Regions from separate parts of the Corynebacterium vitaeruminis DSM 20294 genome, predicted to be linked through region 2. Evidence: predicted binding sites of a transcription regulator. Region 2 holds the regulator's gene; the other holds the start of a gene.

Region 1 (7,197 bases), 720 kb from region 2:
GCAGATCGACGAGGCGCACGCTGCTGGCATCGAGGCGTGGGTGAGTGTGACCAGCGTCGAGGAGGCCGAGGCCGCGCGTGGCGCGGACGCGCTCATCGTGCAGGGATACGAGGCCGGCGGCCACCGGCTGACCTGGGATGCCGCCGCCGAGCCCAACCACCTGTCCGTCGAGGAGCTCCTGCCGCAGGTCGCCGAGCGGGTCAGCGTGCCGCTCATCGCCGCGGGCGGCGTGCGCACGGCCGAGGACGTCAAGCGCTTGGTGGCCGCTGGGGCCGCGGCGGTCTCGTGCGGCTCGGTGTTCCTGCTCTCCGACGAGGCGGGCACCAGCGAGTTCAACCGATCCCTTCTTCTCAAGGGCGGCGCGACCGTCTCCTCCCGCGCGTTCTCCGGCCGCTACGCGCGGGGGCTGCGCACCGAGCTCACCGACGCGCTCGGCGACCTGCCGCCGATCTACCCCTACCTCTCCCCCCTGACCAAGTCGCTGCGCGGCACCGAGGCGGGGGCCTACTGCCTGACCGGCGACACCCGTGGCATCCCCACCGGCAGCGCCGAGGACATCGTCTACTCGCTGTCGATGTAGGTGGTGTTGGCGATCGCGCCGATGCCCTCGATCGCGACGGTGACGGTCTCGCCGTCTCGGATGTAGCGCTTCGGGGTGCGGGCGTGGCCCACGCCGTCTGGGGTGCCGGTGGCGATGACGTCGCCCGGCTCCAGCGGGTAGATCTGCGAGATGAAGGAGACGAGGGTGGGGCAGTCGAAGATGAGGTCGTCGGTGGTCCCGTCCTGGAAGACCTCCTCGCCCCAGGTTGCGGTGATGCGCGGCCCCGGCTGCCACTCGTCCGCGGTCACGATCCAGGGGCCGAAGCCGGCCGAGCGGTAGTAGCTCTTTCCCTGATGGAACTGCAGGGTGCGGGTCTGCCAGTCGCGCTGCGTGTAGTCATTGATGATGGAATACCCGAGGATGTGATCCGTCGCCTCCTCGACGCTCACCCGGTGCGCCCGTTTGCCGATGACGACCGCGAGCTCGGCCTCCGCATCGAGGGCGCCCGCGTCGGACTCGCGGACGTGGATGTCGTCGTAGGGGCCGGTGAGCGCCTCGGGGAACTTGATGAAAAGCGTGGGAAACTCCGGCAGCTCGCGCCCCATCTCGAGGATGTGGCGGGCGTAGTTGAGCCCCACGCAGATGATCTTCCCCGGTCGGGGGATGACCGGTCCTAGGTCCTTCGGGTCGAAGGTGATTTCCTCACCCTGCCCCACCAGCCCATCCCGCAGGAACGTCCCCGCATCGGTCTCGGCCAGCACCCTTCCTCTATTCTCTCCCGTCACTTCGATGGCGCGGTAGCCAGTTGCGGTCCTGAGGGTGGCGAGTTTCATCGGATGCTCCTTTGCTTAGGCTGTGCTAACTTAGATGGTATGGGAAGAGTTGATTCGTGGGCCTATGCCCGAGGCGAGGTGACCTGGGAAGAGTTGTGCGCCCAGGTGTCGAAGCCCTCGCACGTCAAGGACTCGAAGCTCAAGAAGGTGCGCCGCGCCCTCGAAAAGGGCCCCAAGAAGGGGAAGTGCTGCCAGGATCGTCCCCGCTGCGTGAACTGCCCGACCGTGGTTCATCGGTTGAAGAAGGAGTCCGCGCTTACGCTTGACGACGAAGGCCTTCGGCTGGCGCTCATCAAGGCTAGGAAGTGGTGACAAACCGCGCGACCTCGTCGGCGGCGTCGGCGAGGGCGATGGGCAGCTCCTTCATCTCCGCCTTGCTAAACGGCTTGAGCACGAAGCTGGCCACATCCATCCTCCCCGGCGGGCGCCCGATCCCGATGCCCACGCGCACGTAGTCCTTCGTGCCCAGCGACTTGGTGATGGACCGCAGGCCGTTGTGGCCGTGATCCCCGCCCGAGAGCGACACCTTGACCTGGCCGAATTCCAGCTCCAGGTCGTCGAAAAGCACGACAACCTGGGCGGGTGGGACCTTGAAGAAGTCTGCGAGCGCGCGCACGGGCGTGCCGGAGAGGTTCATGAAGCAGCGTGGCTGGGCGAGGATCGCCTTCTTGCCGCCGAGGCGGGTCTCCGCGATCAGCGTGTTCGACTTCTTGTGCGGGCGCAGCGAGTCGTGCCCGAGGAGCTCGTGGAGCGCCATGTATCCCGCGTTGTGCCGGGTGCGTTCGTACTGGGGGCCGGGGTTTCCCAGCCCCACGATGAGGAAAGGTGCGTCAGTCACCTGTCTCATCATAGAAAAAACCGCGGGAAGGTGCGCACGGCACTCCCGCGGTTTGCGGCGTTACTGACTACTCAGCGTCGCCCTCAGCCTCGGCTGCAGGTGCCTCCTCCTCGGAGGTCTCGGTCTCCTCGGCGACCTCCTCGATGCGCTCGATGGTGGCGACAACTGCCTCGGGGTCGGTGACCAGGGTGGTGTTCTCCGGCATAGCCAGGTCGCCAGCGTGGACGCGAGCCTCTTCCTCGAAGCCCTCGATGGAGAAGGTGATGTTCTCCGGGATGGACAGAACGTCGGCCTCGACCAGGACGTGGTCGAGATCCTGGACGAGCATGCCGGAGATCGGGGCGCCCTCGAGCACGACCGGAACCTCGACCTCAACCTTCTCGCCGCGCTTGATGGCGAGGAGGTCGACGTGGTCTGCGTCCAGGGTCAGGACGTTCTGGTCGACGTGCTTGACCATGGTCAGGTGCTTGTCGCCCTCGATGTCCAGCTCGAGAACGGCGTTGGAGCCGTGGTTACGCAGCAGGGAGTGCAGCTCGAGGCGGGAGACGGCGAAGTGGACCGGAGCCTCGAGGTCCAGGCCGTAGATGACGCCCGGGACGAGGCCTGCGCGGCGGGTGCGGCGGGCAGCGCCCTTGCCGAACTCGTTACGCGGCTGAGCAGCAATGGTGGGGTAGGAAGCCATTCCTATTTCTCCTTTTGTCATGGGGTTTCGGCCGCGAAATGACAAAAGGCCCGCGGCCGACTCGAATGTCTTGGTCGAGTCTTCGCAGGCGTTTCAAAAAAGCTTGAGAATTACATCGCGTCGATAACGGCGCTTGCGCGCCCTCGCCGAGACTGAAAAATCCTATCACGCCTTGCGGTTTCCGGCCAAACCCTTGAGCGCCTCCCTCCTGGCCAGCGGGGCGAGGTCGTGCTGCTCCACGAATCGCTGCACCCACTCGGGCTCGGTGCGCGCGTAGTCCCGCAGCGCCCAGCCGATCGCCTTATTGAGGAAGAACTCGCCGGTACCGTTGGCCGCGTCTATCATCTCCGCGAGCAGGAGGGGGTCGGTCTTTTCCTTGAAACCCAGCTGATGAATGACGCTGACCCGCCGCAGCCAGAGGTTGTCCGTGCGCGACCACGCCCGCATGTCTCGCGGGGAAGCCCGCTTCCCGACCACCTTGGCCAGCGCATCCACGGTGTCCCACCAGGAGTTGGTGGTCACGAGCGCGGCCAGCCAGCTCACCCCCAGCTCCCCCTTGTAGGCGCGCAGCAGGTCGCAGGCCACGTAGTGGAACTCGCGTTCCTCCTGCGCCCACAGCTCCTCGGCCAGGTTGCAGACTTCCGCGGGTTCGCGGCCCCTCCAGCTCCTTATCAGCTCCTTCGTCGCTTCACGACGACCAGGGGTTTTGATGCCTAAGAATGGGAAGTGGTTTCTCATGTATGTGCTCATGGCCTGGGCGTCTGCCGGATTGGCCAGTGGCTCGAGTGCGGCGCGCACGGTCGCTGCGGTCATGCCCCAACCCTAGCAGAAGGGTATTGAATTTGTCGAACAGGTGTTCTAGGATGGGTGGTGGGTAAAGGATTGACTTCGATACAAGCCAACACTTTAAGGGGCCGCTACATGCGGGAAATAACGATCGAGGACGGGGCATTCTTCGAGCATCGCGATCCCGATTCTCCGTTGAGTATGAATGATCAAGAGTCTGCGCGGAGGCAGTTCCATCAGTGGTTCGTCCTCTGCATCCGCGACGAGGACGCCGAGGACGTGGACGCCATAGTCCATGAGTCCGTCGTTGCCCGCCAGTTTGGAGTGTCCAACTATCGCGCAGGACGCCTCCTCGATGCCATGCGGTTCTTTCACCACATGCCTGTCACCCTTGGGCGTCAGTTGGATGGGTACCCGCTCGATCTAGAGCGGATCTTGAGCATCTGCGCCCCGCTCGCGGGGCTCACGCCGGAAGAGCTGGCCGCTATCGACGAGGAGGTGGCGTTTCTCATCACTCCCACGGTGAAAGGCCAAGAGCTTCCCCTGAAACGGAAGCTTGGGAGGCAAGTCACGGACATCGTTGCCATGCACTTCGGCGAACTGGTCAAGGATCCGGAGGAGGGGCGCTTCCTCCAGATGCACGACGACGGCGAGGGAAACACACACCTCGAGGCCGTCGTATCCGGTGCCGCGGCGGATGTGCTCCAGCAGTGCCTCGAGCAGAAGGCCGCCGAATTGCAGGAGGAGGCGGACCAAGAAGAGTCCGAGGAGCCGCAGAAGTTCACACCATACTCCGCCGAGGTCTTCGAGGAATTCATCCGAGACCGCGTCACCAAGTATTCGGTGACCCTCAACCTGTTCACAAGCCCGGACATGGAGGGGCTCTACATGCCCACGGTCGGCTTCCTCAGCAAGGAAGAGTCCGCCAAGTGGCGGGCCATCGCCGCCAAGGCGCGTGACCTGAGCGCGGCAGAGATCGAGGAGGTGAATCACTACTCGTTCAGCGAGCGCATGCAGGTGTACATGAAGTTTAGGGACGACGGCTGCCGCAGCCCCGGCTGCACCCACACCGTCTGCGATCACGACCACCAGGTCAACTACGCGGACGGAGGCAAGACCAGCCCGTCGAACGGCGTGCTGCTGTGTCGTTCCTGCCACAACATGAAAAGCTCCGGCCTCGTGGACTACGAGGTGGAGGATGGGGTCGTGAAGTGGAGGACGCCGGACGGAAAGGTGGTTACCAGCTACCCGGCGGGGGTTGGTCGAATGTTCGCTCGGACCTATCACCTGAGAAGGAGGAAGCAACAGGAAAGGCGACAAGGCCGCCTCGTCCCAGAGCTTCCGCCACCATTCTAGGGAAAGCAAAAAGTGCCCCCGGAGGGGCACTTTTAAGAAAGGAGTTTAGGCCTGACCCTCGAACAGGTCGGTCACGGAACCGTTCTCGAAGATCTCGTGAATGGTCTTGGCCAGAAGCGGGGCGATCGGCAGGACGGTGAGGTTGTCCCAGCCCTCGGTGCTCTGCGGGAGCGTGTCGGTGGTGATGACCTCCTTGGCACCACACTGCGACAGGCGCTCGCGAGCGGGATCGGAGAACACGCCGTGGGTGCAGCCGATGATGACGTCCTCGGCGCCCGCGTCGCGGAGCACACCGACGGCACCGGCGATGGTGCCGCCGGTATCAATCATGTCGTCGAGCAGGATCGCGGTCTTGCCGGAAACGTCGCCGACGACGCGGTTGGCCACGACCTGGTTGGCAACGTCCACGGAGCGGGTCTTGTGGACGAAGGCCATCGGGGCATCGCCCAATACGTTGGCCCACTTCTCGGCAACCTTCACGCGGCCAGCATCGGGGGAGACCACCACGATGTTATCGAGGGAGTAGTTCTCCTTGATGTAGTCGGTGAGGATCGGCATGGCGTGCATGTGGTCGACCGGGCCGTCGAAGAAGCCCTGGATCTGATCGGTGTGCAGATCGACGGACACGATGCGGTCGGCGCCAGCGGCCTTGAGCAGGTCGGCGACGAGGCGGGCGGAGATGGGCTCGCGGCCGCGGTGCTTCTTGTCCTGGCGGGCGTAGGGGTAGAAAGGCAGGATTGCGGTGATGCGCTTGGCGGAACCACGCTTGAGCGCATCGATCATGATGAGCTGCTCCATCAGCCACTTGTTGAGCGGCTGGGTGTGGGACTGGATCACGAAAGCATCGGAGCCGCGGACGGACTCCTCGAAGCGGACGAAGATCTCGCCGTTGGCGAAGTCGCGGGCGGTCATCGGGGTGAGCTCGATGCCAAGCTCCTTGGCGACGGCTTCACCGAGCTCGGGGTGGGCACGACCCGAGAACAACATGAGATTCTTGCGGCTCTCGGTGAGGTGTTTGGAGGTCATAGGTGGGGCATACCTTCCTGGGGTGAGTCCAAAGTTAACTCGGAATGAATGGAAAACAAACCAATGATTAGCTTAATAGGTGGAGCGGGGGAGGGTGCTTTAAGCGTCCGTTTCTTCGGTGCGCGCTGCCTCCGCTGCTTGGGCCGCGGGGGTGCCGGGGCGCTTCTTCTCCACCCAGCCCTCGATGTTGCGCTGCTTTCCGCCCGAAACCACGAGGGCGCCGGCGGGGACGTCCTCGCGGATGACGGTGCCCGCGCCGGAGTAGGCGCCGTCGCCGACGGTGACTGGGGCGATGAACATCGTGTCGGAGCCGGTGCGCACGTGGGAGCCGATGGTGGTGTGGTGCTTGTTTACGCCGTCGTAGTTGACGAACACGCTGGATGCGCCGATGTTCGACTCCTCGCCGACGGTGGCGTCGCCGATGTAGGTAAGGTGGGGGACCTTGGAAGCGCGACCGATCTGGGCGTTCTTGGCCTCCACGAAGCCGCCCAGCTTGCCCTTCTCGCCGAGTACGGTGCCCGGGCGGATGTAGGTGAACGGGCCCACCGTCGCCTCGGCGCCGATGACGGAGTCGAAGCCGTGCGTGCGGACCACGCTAGCGCCCTCGCCGACGGTCATGTTGGTCAGCGTGGTGTCGGGGCCGACCTCGGCGCGGTCGGCGATGGAGGTGGTGCCGAGCAGCTGGGTGCCGGGGTAGATGGTCACGTCCTGGCCGACGGTGACGGTGACGTCGATCCACGTGGAGGCGGGGTCGATGACGGTGGCGCCGCCGCGCATGGCGGCCTCGACGGTGCGGCGGTTGAGCTCGCGGCCGGCCTCGGCGAGCTGGACGCGGTCGTTGACGCCGGCGAGCTCGCTCGGGTCCTCGGCACGGTAGGCGCGGACGGGGTGGCCCTCGGCGCGGGCGATGCCGAGCACGTCGGTGAGGTAGAGCTCGCCTTGGGCGTTGTCGGCGCGCAGCTGGCCGAGCGCGCCGCGGAGGATGGCGGCGTCGAAGGCGAAGACGCCGGAGTTGACCTCGTTGATCTTCAGTGTCTCTGCGTCGCCGTCCTTCTGCTCGACGATGGCGGTGACCTCGCCATCCTCATTGCGCACAATGCGACCGTAGCCGGTGGGATCGTCCAGGCTCATGGTG
Region 2 (7,197 bases):
TCCAGTGGCAGCTGCAGGAGCTTCGCGTGAGCCTGTTCGCACAGCGCCTGGGTACCGCCCAGAGCGTTTCCGAGCGCAAGATCGCCAAGGCGATTCAGTCGCTCGGGGCCTAGGACTCCTTCTGCCGGTCGCGTCGGCGCATGAGCCGGATCTCCGACTCGAAGTCGTCGGCGCTTTCGAAAGATTTGTACACCGACGCGAAGCGAAGGTAGGCGACCTCGTCCAGCTCGCGGAGCGGATCGAGGATGGCGAGGCCAATGTCGTTCGCGTACACCTGCGAGCTGCCCTTGTTTCGGACGGACTCCTCGACCTCCTGGGCGAGGACCTTGAGCGCGTCCTCCGACACGTTCCTCCCCTGGCAGGCACGGCGGACGCCGACGATGACCTTTTCGCGGCTGAACGGCTCGGTAATGCCGTTGCGCTTGATGACCAGCAGCTGGGCCTTCTCGATGGTTGTAAAGCGGCCCTGGCACACGCTGCACTCGCGGCGCCGACGAATCGCCGTGCCGCCGTCTATGACGCGCGAGTCAATGACCTTGGAATGCTGACTGTGACAAAACGGGCAATGCACGGCTACATCATACCCGGTTGCTACAGGTGGCCTTTTCCTAGCGGCCCTGGCTTACCGCGGGCGCGGTAGCGGCTGGCGCCGCCCCATCCTCCGGCCAGGTGGCCAGCATGCCGCCCATGAGGGTGAGCCCGAGCAAGAAGCCGACGATGAGGCTCGAAGAGGAGGCCTTGCTCGAACGGCTGACTTCCGAGGAAGCCTCCGTTTCCACATGTTCACCTTCCCCTAGATCGAATGTGCGAACCGGTGCTAGGCCGGCACCGATCTCGAGTGTCCCGCCGTCCCAGGTTGCAGCAGCGGGAACGACAAGCGCGGCCGGGCCACGAGTATGACGACGCGTGCTGGCACGTGGCGACAAGATAGTCATTACAACTCCTTTGAGGAAAACTAGGTCGATCTGTAGGAACACGCAAAACCTTAAACAAAAGGTTCCCCACCGAAACCAACCGATTCGCATGTCTGTTCGAAATTATGGATTGTTTTCGAATGGTTGTCAATCCCGCGACACGAAATTCGAACATGTGTACCTGTTTGTCCCCTCATGCGCTACACTGTCCTAGGAAAGATCAAATAGGTTTTCGAGATCGCCCTTTCGAATCCTTTTCCACACGCTGCGCCGGTCCCCACTCCCCGAGCGACGAATAGACGCAAAGGACACAACACACTATGAGCACAGAGAAGTCTTCGCCACAGCCCAAGGAACCGAAGCTCACCGAGCGACAGCGCAGGATCCTCGAGGTCATCCGGGACGCGGTCGTCTTGCGCGGCTACCCGCCGAGCATCCGCGAGATCGGCGACGCGGCCGGGCTTCAGTCCACATCTTCAGTGGCCTACCAGCTAAAAGAGCTCGAGAAGAAGGGGTTCCTGCGCAGGGACCCCAACAAACCCCGCGCCGTGGACGTCCGAGCCCTTCCGGAGCAGCCAAAGAAGCCGGGGAAAAAGGCCGCAAAGCTCGCCCCGGTTCCCGACAAGGTCCCGGAAGAGCTTTCTTCCATGTCCTCCGGCACCCACATGGTCCCCGTCGTGGGATCGATCGCGGCTGGTGCACCCATCCTGGCAGAGGAGAACATCGACACCTATTACCCGCTGCCCGCGGACATCGTCGGCGAGGGCGAGCTGTACATGCTTCAGGTCGTGGGCGAGTCCATGATCGAGGCCGGAATCTTGGACGGCGACTGGGTCGTTGTGCGCTCGCAGCCGGTGGTCGAACAGGGCGAGTTTGCGGCCGCACTCATCGACGGCGAGGCCACCGTGAAGGAGTTCTTCCGCGATTCCACCGGCGTGTGGCTGCTTCCCCATAACCCCGCGTTTGACCCGATCCCCGGCAACGACGCCACCATCATGGGCAAGGTGGTCTCGGTTATGCGAAAGCTGTGATTTGCCGAACCCCTAAAGGGACGTGTTTACCGAAAATTCGGTGGGCGCGTCTTTTTCTACACCCTGATTGGGGTAGCCCGGCGGCACTTTGACGAGAGTCACATGTTTGCTTGTTTGGTATTTCCGTGCAAGTAAAACGGGCCTTTCTGGTTTTCTTCCTCGCAAATTTCTGATTGAGTGCCCGTTTACTCCTCATTCAAAAAGAAAGTGTCTTCTCGGGCCCCTCCCCGCGTGCCACAATGGATGGAAGTTAAGTTATTCATTCCCATACGGATTGTTCGGACATGTCCGATGTCCGCATCGTGGTCAATCCTGAAAGAAAGTTGTGAGATAGAGATGTATTCGGAGGAGCGTCGCCGACAGATTGCTTCACTGACCGCCGTCGAGGGCCGCGTCAACGTCACTGAGCTTGCCTCTCGGTTTGATGTCACCGCCGAGACCATTAGGCGCGACCTCGCGGTCTTGGATCGGGAGGGCGTCGTCCACCGCGTCCACGGTGGCGCCGTTGCCAACCAGACTTTCCAGACCACCGAGTTCAGCCTGGACACACGCGCGCGTTCGGCATCGGGCGCGAAGAACTCCATCGCCCACGCGGCGCTCGCCTACCTTCCCGAGGCCAACGGCGGAATGTTCCTCGACGCCGGTACCACCACCGCCGCGCTCGCGGACCTCCTCGCCGTTCAGCCCCAGGCGAAGCAGTGGTCGATCGTGACCAACAGCCTCTCCATCGCGCTCTCGCTGGCCAACTCCGGCCTCGACGAGGTACAGCTTCTCGGCGGCGCGGTGCGCGCCATCACCCAGGCCGTCGTCGGCGATACGGCGCTGCGCACCCTAGCGCTCATGCGTGCGGACGTCGCGTTCATCGGAACCAACGCGCTCACCCTCGACCACGGCCTGTCGACCGCCGATTCGCAGGAGGCCGCGATCAAGTCGGCCATGATCACCAACGCCCACAAAGTGGTCGTGCTGTGTGACTCGACGAAGATGGGCACTGACTACCTCGTGAGCTTCGGCGCCATCTCCGAGATCGACGTCATCATCACCGATGCCAACGCTCCGGAGTCCTTCGTGCAGGCACTGCGCGACAAGGGCGTGGAAGTGGTCATCGCGCCGTAGGCGTCGACAAGCAGCAAAAAGCCGGTCGTTCCCCTCTTGCATAGAAGGGAGCGACCGGCTTTGCGCGTTGCTTAGCTCGGCTGGATGACCGCGCGAACGGCGGCGCGGGCCTCGGTGGCACCCTCGGCGTCGAGCGCCGCCTCGGCTGCCTTCTGGCAGGTCTCGAGGTCGACGGCTGCCAGCTGCGCGCCTACGCCGGCGATGGCGGTGGATGCGGCGGACAGCGAGTTGACGCCAAGGCCTGTCAGCACGCACGCGAGCAGCGGGTCGGCAGCGGCCTCGCCGCACACGCCCACGGCGGTGTTGAAGCGCTTGCCTTCCTTACAGGTGTGCGAGATGAGGCGAAGCACCGCGGGCTGCCACGGGTCAGTGAGGTACGCCAGCTGCGGGGACATACGGTCGGCAGCCATGGTGTACTGGGTCAGGTCGTTGGTGCCGATGGAGACGAAGTCGAGGTACGGCATCAGCTTGTCGGCCATGAGCGAGGCGGCGGGCACCTCGATCATCGCGCCCGCGGTGAGGTTGCGCTCGGCGCACAGGCCCGCGAACCACTTCGCCTCGCGGGCGGTGGCGACCATCGGTGCCATGACCCAAGTGGGCGAGTTCTCGTCGCGGCCCAGCTCCTTGGCAGCCAGCGCGATAGCGTCGAGCTGGCGGGTGAGCAGGTCCTCGTTGGCGCGGGCGACGCGAAGGCCGCGGACGCCCAGGGCCGGGTTCATCTCGTCCGCCATGGACGCGAACGCGACCGGCTTGTCGGAACCGGCGTCGAGGGATCGGACGACGACCTTGGAGTGCGGGAACTGCTCGAGCACCTTCTTGTACACCGCTGCCTGCTCCTCCACGCTCGGCTCCTCGGTGGCGGTGAGGAAGCACATCTCGGTGCGGAAGAGGCCGATGCCCTCTGCCTGGGACTCGGTCGCGGCGATGCGCGCAGCCTTGCCGTCCTGGACGTTCGCCAGCAGCTGGACGCGGTGGCCATCCTTGGTCTGGGCCGGGCCGCGCCACTGGGCGATACGCTCGGCGAGCATCTTGGACTCCTGCTCGGCCAGCTTGGCCACCTCCGGGTCGGAGCCCAGGGTGACGGTGCCGAGAGAGCCGTCGACAAGCACCGGCTCGCCCGCCTTGATGTCCTTCAGCTTGGCGCCCACCGCGACGATGCAGGGGACGTTGAGCTGGCGAGCGATGATGGCGGTGTGGCTGGTCGGGCCGCCGAGCTCGGTGACCAGTCCGACGAACAGGTCCGTGTTCAGCGCTGCGGTATCCGCCGGCGAGAGGTCGTCGGCGAAGAGGACCACGGGCCCCTCGACGTCGGGCAGGCCCGGCTCCGGCTCCCCGCGCAGCTCCGCGATGACGCGGTCGCGGATGTCGCGGAGGTCGGTGGTGCGCTCGGCCATGACACCGCCGGCAGCCTCGAACATGGTGACAAACTTGGTGGTTGCGGCAACCACGGCGTACTCGGCCGGATGGCCGCCCTGGATGCCCTTCCTTACTGCCTTGCGCCAGCCGCGGTCGCTGACCATGCCTGCGGTTGCCTTGAGGACTTCCGCGGCAGCGCCCTGCGCCTTGGAGGAGCGATCCAGCAGGCGGGCGGCGACGGCATCTGCGGCGGTGATGAAGCGTTCGAGCTCAGCCTCGCGCTGGGCCTCGTCGACGACCTCGCCCGCCTGCGGAAGCTCCGGTCGGGGGCTGATCCAGACTGCCTTGGCGTAGCGAACACCAGGAACGACAGCCGTACCCTTGATAACAGTGTCTTTGGTCACGTTTTCCAACGTATTTCCCCTGTCTTCACAGATGGTTTATTTCTTCCCTCTACATCACCACAAAATCCACATTCTCGCAACAAATCAGACAACAAAATGTTGACAACCAAAAAGAAATGGGCATAAATTTAGGGATAGAACCAACATTTTGGGTTCTACTCATGAAAGAAAACCCATTATTTCCTCGGAAGATTCCGAGAAATCAGGCACCCGCCCTGAGAAATGGGACATTGCACGGTAGGAGGTGACGATGGCCACAGTCGCTGAGGTACAGCACAGGCAGTCAACAATCGTTGCCCTCACTCGGGAATTGGGCCGCTGCTCGGTCTCCGATCTCGCAGCCCAATTCGACGTCACGCCGGAGACCATTCGGCGCGACCTCAAGGTCTTGGAGAGCCAAGGCCTGCTCCGCCGCGTCCACGGCGGTGCGGTCATTGGCGCGCCAAGCAATCACGCGGACCTACTCGCGGTCGATGACGACGATGAGCTTCCGGTTCACCAGTCGCAGCGCCGCAAGCAGTCCATCGGACAGAAGGCCTTGAGCCTCATCCCCGGCCCGCACGCGTCGATGCTCATCGACGCCGGGTCGACCACCGAGGCCTTCGCGAACGTGCTGGCGAGGAACTACCTCGGCCAGGATTGGTCAGTTGTTACAACATCACCGAACATCGCGAAGTCGCTCGCCTCAGCTGGCGTGCCGCACGTGAGCATGATCGGCGGCACCGTCAAGCCGCGGACCCAAGCGATCGTAGGTCCGAGGGCGCAAGACGAGCTTCGCGTCCTCCGCGCGGACATCGCCTTCCTCGGAACCAGCGGCTTCAGCCTAGAGCGGGGTTTTACCACCTCCGACTCCCGCGAGGCGGAGATCAAAAAGCTCATCATCAACCAGGCGAACTTCTCGGTCGTCCTGTGCGACTCCGCAAAGATTTCCAAGGATTCCACACTCACTTTTGCAATGCCCGACGACGTGGAGGCGATCATTAGCGATCGCAACGCTCCGAAGTCGTTGGAAGACGCGTTGCTTCCAACCCACACAAGACTGGTGATCCCGTGATTCTCACACTCACACCCAACCCCAGCATCGACACGACGCTGTCCATCCCCCACCCGCTCAAGCGGGGCGAGGTCCAGCGAGTATCCAGCTCTGAGTCCGTCGCCGGTGGCAAGGGAGTCAACGTTTCCCTCGCCGTCCTGCGCGCTGGCCTGGATAGCCTCGCGCTCTTCCCCGCCGCCGAGCGCGACACCTTCCTCGACCTGCTGCGCCAGGTGGAGGTGCCCTTCGAGAGCGTTCAGGTCCCGCTGCCCGTGCGCGTCAACACCGCCATCACGGAGCCCGACGGCACCACCACCAAGGTCAACGGCCGCGGCGCCACCCTCGACGAGGCCGTGATCGCCAAGGTCGAGGAGGCCCTCGTCCAGCACTACGACGACGCAAGCTGGGTCGTCCTCGCGGGCTCCTTGCCCCCGGGGGCCCCGGTGGACTGGTACGCCCGGCTGGTCGCGCTGCTGCGCCAGCACAACCCAGCGCTCAACATCGCGGTGGATACCTCCGATGCCCCGCTGGTCGCCCTCGGTGAGAATTTTCACACCGCCGCCCCGTCGCTCATCAAGCCCAACGGGCTGGAGCTCGGGCAGCTGGTCGGTGTCGACGGGCAGGCCTTGGAGGACCAGGCGGAGAAGGGCAACTTCACCCCGGTCATCGAGGCCGCCCGCAAGGCCATCGAGCTGGGTGTGGAAACGGTCCTCGTCACCCTGGGCGCCGCCGGCGCGGTGCTGGTCACCGCGGATCAGGCGTTCAAGGCCACCCCTCCCCCGTGCGTTGCCGTTTCCACGGTTGGCGCGGGTGACTGCACCCTAGCAGGATTCATCATGGGACGGGTCCGTGGACTTTCCCTCGCCGACAGCCTGAAGCAGGGCGTGGCGTACGGAACGGCGGCGGCCTCCCTGCCCGGAACCACCATCCCGACCCCAGAACAAATCAACCTGGCCGAGACTTCGGTCGAAGAAGTGTTCTGACCACAACTTCATCCTCACTAACAAAGGCCACAAGCTGGTAGTAGATGCTTGAGGCCACCTACTATCGAAGGATTCAGGGAATCATGTCCGAATCTATTATCAACACGAAGTTGGTGCGGCTCGATGCCGACTTGGGCGCCGACAAGCAGGAGGTCATTACCTCCCTTGCTGGCGTCGTCGCCGATGCTGGCCGCGCCGCCCCCGTCGAAACCCTCGCCGCCGACGCGCTTGCCCGCGAGGCCAAGTCCCCCACCGGCGTCCCCGGCGGAATCGCCATCCCTCACTGCCGTTCCGAGGCCGTGACCGAGCCGACCCTGGGCTTCGCCCGCCTGTCCCGCGCGGTTGACTTCGGCGGCCCCG

What was found. The regulator LexA, encoded in region 2, represses DNA repair genes until DNA is damaged. The targets are predictions, from matches to a motif close to CGAACANNTGTTCG.
Region 1: B843_RS13220 (HNH endonuclease signature motif containing protein) is a predicted target of LexA. The motif match lies at 3,741-3,754, and genes of this name have one in related genera.

The regions. Positions count from the first base shown of each region.
Region 1 covers NZ_CP004353.1:1,041,178-1,048,374, forward strand. The annotation lists gene B843_RS04865 (NAD(P)H-dependent flavin oxidoreductase) at 1-580, shown strand, start outside; gene B843_RS04870 (fumarylacetoacetate hydrolase family protein) at 562-1,374, opposite strand; gene B843_RS04875 (hypothetical protein) at 1,414-1,686, shown strand; gene pth (aminoacyl-tRNA hydrolase) at 1,673-2,221, opposite strand; gene B843_RS04885 (50S ribosomal protein L25/general stress protein Ctc) at 2,280-2,894, opposite strand; gene B843_RS04890 (DNA alkylation repair protein) at 3,060-3,707, opposite strand; gene B843_RS13220 (HNH endonuclease signature motif containing protein) at 3,882-5,036, shown strand; gene B843_RS04905 (ribose-phosphate diphosphokinase) at 5,082-6,062, opposite strand; gene glmU (bifunctional UDP-N-acetylglucosamine diphosphorylase/glucosamine-1-phosphate N-acetyltransferase GlmU) at 6,162-7,197, opposite strand, start outside.
Region 2 covers NZ_CP004353.1:1,763,302-1,770,498, forward strand. The annotation lists gene hrpA (ATP-dependent RNA helicase HrpA) at 1-113, shown strand, start outside; gene nrdR (transcriptional regulator NrdR) at 110-571, opposite strand; gene B843_RS13820 (hypothetical protein) at 609-779, opposite strand; gene lexA (transcriptional repressor LexA) at 1,235-1,945, shown strand; gene B843_RS08090 (DeoR/GlpR family DNA-binding transcription regulator) at 2,282-3,061, shown strand; gene ptsP (phosphoenolpyruvate--protein phosphotransferase) at 3,133-4,830, opposite strand; gene B843_RS08100 (DeoR/GlpR family DNA-binding transcription regulator) at 5,072-5,875, shown strand; gene B843_RS08105 (1-phosphofructokinase family hexose kinase) at 5,872-6,837, shown strand; gene B843_RS08110 (PTS fructose transporter subunit IIABC) at 6,921-7,197, shown strand, end outside.